2 linked regions of the Pelorhabdus rhamnosifermentans genome follow. Each later gene encodes a partner of the first gene's protein in a complex. Links are inferred from orthologs where the notes say so. Each region holds a gene or a part of one and is shown in the gene's direction. Other genes may lie near its edges.

Region 1 (3,268 bases):
TACGCTGGAACTTGTTGAAGCGGCAGTGGAAGCCAAGGTTGATATGATTGTTTCACACCATCCTTTGATCTTTAAGGCCATCAAGCGGCTTGATACAAGTACGGTTTCAGGAAAAATAATGGAAAAACTAATGCAAGGGAATATTGCTGTTTTTTCTGCTCATACAAATCTCGATTGTGCCGTAGGTGGTGTGAATGATATACTCGCACAAATGCTTCATTTACAAGATATTCAGCTGTTAACAGTGAATCGTTCGGAAAAATTGGTAAAATTTGTTGTTTTTGTTCCGAAAGATTATGAACAGGTTGTTTTTGCAGCTATTACAAAAGCAGGTGCTGGCCATATTGGACGTTATAGTCATTGTACATTTGCATCATCTGGTACAGGCACTTTTCTTCCTCTGGAGGATACCCATCCTTTTATTGGTCGGCAGGGATCACTTGCTAGAGTCGATGAAATGCGTATGGAGACGATTTTGCCTGAAAGACTTATAATCCCTGTTCTTGAAGCCATGCATGCAGTTCATCCTTATGAAGAAGTGGCTTATGATCTTTACCCGCTTTATAATCAGCTTCAGACTACCGGTTTAGGCCGGATAGGGACAATTCAACCTGTTTCTTTGCGGAATTTTTCTCAACAAGTAAAGCAACTGCTACACACCGATGTAGTGAGCATGGTAGGGCGGTCGGACCAAATGATTCATACTGTGGCTGTGTGTGGCGGCAGTGGTGCTGATTTAATTAAACAGGCTAAGAAAAACGGCGCAGATGTTTTTGTTACAGGCGATGTGAAATATCATGATGCTTTAGATGCAGCGGCCCTTGATTTGGCGATTATTGATGCGGGCCATTATCCAACGGAGCAGCCTGTTGTGGCTCGGTTGTCTCAATATTTGAGTGAGAAATTTCCGCTTCTCGAAGTAAAATCAAATATTTCCCAGAAAAATATTTTTCAATTGTGTTGACGATTGCTCCATGTTAAGATATAATAAGATTCTGCGTCATGAGTATGAAAAGTGATCGCGAGTGTCTGACGGCATTCGAGGAAAGTCCGAGCTCCGTAGGGCAGGGTGCTGGATAACGTCCAGCGAGGGTGACCTTAGGGAAAGTGCCATAGAAATGTAAACCGCCGACTTTCGTCGGTAAGGATGGAACGGTGCGGTAAGAGCGCACCAGCAATTAGGTGACTAATTGGCTTGGTAAACCCCACCTGGAGCAAGACCGAATAGGGAAGGGATGAAGTTGCCCGCAGAACCTTCCGGGTTGTGTCGCTAGAGTCAACAGGTAACTGTTGGCGTAGATAGATGATCATTGCCGCGTAAGCGGAACAGAACTCGGCTTAGTGATTACTCGTGTACGTGTTCCAATAAAGAAACCGCTGCTTGTCAGCGGCTTTTTTAATACATCAATAAGAATGCATCCATTAATATGATAGAAAAATCGTCGGGGCAATTTGTATATGATTGATATGCTGGGCAATTAATAATGACTTTTTGTTGACAAATTCAATGATATTTTTTACAATAACTGCATAGACTTGTTTTATCAGCTTACTTGTAAGCTGAAATGAATAGAGGAGGTAAAACAGATGGCTGTTGTTACTGTACATAATTTTGACGAGTTTACTGCATCAGTATTAAAGTCTGATAAACCTGTTCTTGTTGACTTTTGGGCATCTTGGTGTGGTCCTTGTAAAATGATTGCGCCGGAAGTTGAGTCCATTGCAACATCTTATGAAGGAAAGGCTGTTGTCGCAAAGGTCAATGTAGACGAAGTTGCTGATCTGTCGGGAAAATATAATGTCATGAGTATCCCCACTTTGCTCGTTTTTAAAGGTGGGCAAGAAATTAATCGCCTTGTTGGTTTTAAGCCGGGATCAGAACTTGCAGCTGCACTCGATGCTGCACTGTAAGGGTCATGCGAAAAAGCCTCTGCTGAAGCAGAGGCTTTTTCGACAATATCAGAAAGTATTCATTAAAAGGATCTGAATCATATGGACAACGAAGGGAGGGGAATTTATGATTATTTCTTGGAATACAACGCAAGCCTGTAACCTTCATTGTCGTCATTGCTATCGTGACGCAGGGTCGAAATATGCTGATGAATTAACAACAGCCGAAGGAAAAAAACTACTAAGTGAGATGGCACGAGCTGGTTTTAAAATTATTATTTTAAGTGGCGGCGAGCCTCTTATGCGCCCGGATATATATGAGCTTATTTCCCATGCACGATCGATTGGTACTCGGCCTGTTCTTGGCACGAATGGGGTGCTTATTACGCCTGATGTGGCTAAACGTCTTAAAAAAGCGGGCCTTGCTGTGGCGGGAATTAGCTTGGACAGCTGTGATCGTGATCAACATAATCATTTTCGTCAGTCAGCGATGGCCTGGGACAGTACAGTTGCTGGAATGAAAGCCTGCAGGGAAGTGGGTCTTAAATTTCAGGTTCATACGACAGTGATGGACTGGAATGCTTCTGAAGTGACGGATATTACCGATTTTGCCGTTAAGCAAGGTGCTATTGCTCACCATGTGTTTTTTTTAGTACCCACGGGACGCGGAAAGGAAATTGAAAATATGACACTGAAAGCTCAGCAGTATGAAGCGTTGTTGACGCGTATTCTTACAAAGCAGTCTGAAGTGCCTATTGAATTAAAACCGACTTGTGCGCCGCAGTTTATGCGTATTGCTAAGCAAAAAAATATTCCCACGCGTTTTACAAGAGGTTGTCTGGCGGGTATTGCCTATTGTGTCGTTATTCCAAGTGGGTTTGTGCAGCCTTGTCCTTATTTGCCGATTAAAGTAGGCAATGTGAAGGACACGCCTTTTGATGAAATTTGGCAAAACAGTCCGCTCCTTGATGACTTGCGATTTAAGCCGTTGAAAGGTGGCTGCGGTCATTGTGGATATGATAAGATTTGTGGTGGGTGCCGGGCTCGGGCCTATTATTACTCGCAGGGCGACTATCTCGCCGAAGAGCCTTGGTGTGAATATGGGCGTTAAAAGCAGGAATTGTTTTTTTTAGCACGAAAAGAACTAACTGGTTCTCCTTTTCCACTGACCATTGTTGTGAGCCGCTTTTTTTGTTTTCGACATCTGGCTGTTGAAGGGTGGAATTTGATTTGACATAGTTTGTTCTATTACCTCATATTGTTAGTGAGGTGATAGGTGTGTATAGTAAAAATTTACAAATTATTATGACGTTAAAAACAGAACCCGAGTCTTTTAATGTGGAAGATTGTCGTGTGAATGCTGAAGGAGAAAATGAGC
Region 2 (3,211 bases), on another replicon or contig:
ACCTGTGGTGTCTGAACCAATAAATTTCTGAAAAAGATTATAAAAAGAGGTGACTGCGATGACGGAAAAGCGACTAGATTTTTTTGAACGATATTTAAGCATTTGGGTATTTATTTGTATTGTCATCGGTATCCTGTTCGGTAAAATGTTTCCGGGATTAGTGACTACTTTGAGTCAAATGGAAATAAGCCACGTTAATTTGCCGATTGCTGTACTCATTTGGTTGATGATTTATCCGATGATGCTAAAAATTGACTTTTCGGCGATACTAAAAGTCGGAGAGAAACCAAAGGGAATTTTTATTACACTGTTTGTGAACTGGATTATCAAGCCCTTTAGCATGGCTTTCCTTGGGTGGTTATTTTTTAAAAACCTTTTTTTACCATTTATAGGAACGGATTTAGCCAATCAATATGTTGCAGGCGTTATTATACTTGCAGCAGCCCCCTGCACGGCCATGGTATTTGTCTGGAGCTATCTTACTGATGGCGATTCCGCCTATACGCTTGTTCAGGTTGCGTTGAACGACTTAATTATGCTGCTTTTGTTTGCACCAATCGTCATGTTTTTGCTAGGTGTTTCGAACATTGTTGTTCCGAAAGATGTTCTCTTTATGTCGGTAGTCCTTTATATTGTCATCCCGTTAGTTGCTGGATATTTTACGCGGCGGTTCTTGCTTGGTACTAAAGGCGAAGCATGGTTTCATACTCGTTTTTTGGCTCCTCTAAAACCAGTCACGATCATAGCACTTTTGGCTACGCTCATCATTATTTTTGCTTTTCAGGGTGAAGTTATTTTAGGCAACTGGTTTAATATTATTTTAATTGCCATTCCGATCACCATTCAGGTGTATTTCAACTCTTCTCTCGCGTATTTTTTAGCTAAATATTTTAAAGTACCGCACTGTATAGCAGCTCCGGGAGCTCTGATCGGTGCCAGCAATTTCTTTGAACTTGCCGTAGCCGTTAGTATCTCCTTGTTTGGATTAACGTCAGGCGCCACCCTGGCCACTGTTGTCGGCGTATTGGTTGAAGTTCCTGTCATGCTATCGGTGTGCAATTTTTGCAATCGAACGAAGCATTGGTTTGATAAGGAAAAATTGATAAAATAACAGAATAGGGGCAAACGGACAGCCAGTGGCTGTCCGCACTATTTGTCTCTGATTGGAGGAATAACATTGAAAGAAAAAGTTCTATTTCTTTGTACACATAATTCGGCAAGATCGCAGATGGCCGAAGCGTTGTTACGCGCTCTAAAAGGAGATCGCTATGAGTCATTTAGTGCAGGAACTTTACCTGGAAAACTTAATCCTTATGTTGTTAGAGCCATGGCAGAGATGGGAGTGGATTTATCTAGCCATTACGCTAAAAGTTTGAATCAATTTCTTCATGATGATTTTGATTATATTGTTACTGTTTGTGATCATGCCCAAGAAAGTTGTCCCTATTTTCCTGGAGGAAGAAAGAAAATACACCAAAGTTTTGCCGATCCATCTAGTTTTACAGGAACAGATGATGAAATTATGGAAGGAGTACGACGTGTTAGAGATGAAATAAAAGAATGGATCATGACTGCATTTAAATAAAGCCTATCGCTTGATAAATTCGATAAGGAGATACAACTGTTATGTGCAATAGATGTGAACGCGTGGTAATTATTACAGGAGCAGCATCAGGAATTGGGAAAGTCCTATCCATGACTTCGGCAAATAACGGTTATCATGTTTTTTTATTTGATCGTGATGAGGATAAGCTGGTACAAGCCGTTCGTGATGAATTGACAACTGATAAAGCTGATTTTTTTGTCGGCGATGTTACTATAAAGAGCGACGTTGATGCGGCACTGGAAAGATGTATTGAAAAATTCGGTCGTGTTGATGCATTAGTTTCTAATGCGGGTATAATGGAAAAAGCAGAGTTTCTTGAAATGACGGAAGATCAATGGAATAAAACAATGGATGTGAACTTAAAAGGAACCTTCCTTTGGGGGCAGACAGCGGCCAAATGGATGGTTGAGAATCATCAAAGTGGTAGCATCGTAAATATTGCTTGTATGAGGGCTAGTCTTGTAGGAAAGCGTATGGCGGCATATGCAGCGTCAAAGGCTGGCGTTCGAACGCTAACTAAAGCAATGGCTGTTGAATTAGCTCCTTATCAAATAACTGTTAATGCAATTGAACCAGGCAGGACTTCTACCGATCTTTTAAAAAAACATATTACCGATATTAATGGGGAAGCTTTACGCCAAAAACTTATTCCGCTTGGAAGATTTGCTATGCCCGAGGAAATCGCTCAAACAGTACTCTTCTTAATTTCTGAGCAGGCAAAATATATTACGGGAGCATCTATTCCTGTAGATGGTGGATATAGTATTGCAAAGGATTAACATTTGTTTATGTATACTTATTATTGTAAGAGACTGCGATGAATTATCAAAATATTTTAAACTACCGTGATGTTTATCACGGCAGTTTTTTTTGTCTTATTATATAATCAGATTGTTAAAATTTGAACTAGAAGAAGTCGCTTATGTATTTGGAGAAGCTGATATTTCTATAATCTTAGTCTTGTCCATTAGAAGATACGGTTGCTGCAATTCTTTTCATTGCCATTCCAAATGCACATATCAAAAAAGAAAGAGGTGTAAACATGGGCTATTGTCTAGACAAGGATGGATTCAATCAGGTATTAAATGAATGGTCGAAAGAATATATCGTCTATGCTCCCAAGCTTTTTAAGGGTGGGGGGAATTTCTCGGATACTGATCGCATCCGTTACGGAGAAATCCATACAGTTGAAGAAATTATTTTTGACCGTAAATCGGATTACTCGTTTAAGGAGGTATTGCTGCCTTTGTCGCAGACGTTGTTCTTTTTTACCGAGAATATGGTAAAAGAAGCTGATTTTCCGAAAAAAGGGGCAGTTATTTTATTGCGCAGCTGCGATCTTAATGCTGTGAAGCGGCTGGATGCAATTTATCTTGAAAACGGCTCTGAAGATTACTATTATAAACGCCTGCGGGATAAAGTAAAGTTTATCTTGATTGGCTGTGAGCATTCCTTTGAAAACTGTTTTTGTGTCGACATGGGAACCAACAGCGTCGACAGTTATGATGCTTACCTTGAATTTAAGAACGGTGAAATATTTGTGGATAATCATAATGATGCGTGGAAAACATTATTTACTGCGCATAGTATTGGAACGCCTGCTGT

The links.
Region 2: the proteins of trxA (region 1) and Ga0466249_RS07210 are in contact, whole or in part, in an NMR structure (PDB 2IPA), measured with the Bacillus subtilis proteins. The link is inferred for Pelorhabdus rhamnosifermentans from one-to-one orthologs.

What each region holds. Positions count from the first base shown.
Region 1 is NZ_JAHGVE010000009.1:133,596-136,863, forward strand. What follows is about bases 312-3,249. They hold trxA (thioredoxin), read left to right. Parts: upstream 312-1,587; coding sequence 1,588-1,911; downstream 1,912-3,249. Other genes in these bases: Ga0466249_RS12785 (Nif3-like dinuclear metal center hexameric protein), read left to right, coding at 312-964; nirJ2 (putative heme d1 biosynthesis radical SAM protein NirJ2), read left to right, coding at 2,018-3,001; Ga0466249_RS12805 (hypothetical protein), read left to right, coding at 3,169-3,249. Also shown: more of Ga0466249_RS12785, read left to right, coding at 1-311; more of Ga0466249_RS12805, read left to right, coding at 3,250-3,268. UniProt on the Bacillus subtilis protein: Participates in various redox reactions through the reversible oxidation of its active center dithiol to a disulfide and catalyzes dithiol-disulfide exchange reactions.
Region 2 is NZ_JAHGVE010000004.1:227,740-230,950, forward strand. What follows is about bases 1-2,881. They hold Ga0466249_RS07210 (arsenate reductase ArsC), read left to right. Parts: upstream 1-1,177; coding sequence 1,178-1,585; downstream 1,586-2,881. Other genes in these bases: Ga0466249_RS07200 (ArsR/SmtB family transcription factor), read left to right, coding at 1-15; arsB (ACR3 family arsenite efflux transporter), read left to right, coding at 59-1,111; Ga0466249_RS07215 (SDR family NAD(P)-dependent oxidoreductase), read left to right, coding at 1,627-2,385; asrA (anaerobic sulfite reductase subunit AsrA), read left to right, coding at 2,649-2,881. Outside these bases: more of asrA, read left to right, coding at 2,882-3,211. UniProt on the Bacillus subtilis protein: Catalyzes the reduction of arsenate [As(V)] to arsenite [As(III)]. In vitro, can dephosphorylate para-nitrophenyl phosphate (pNPP).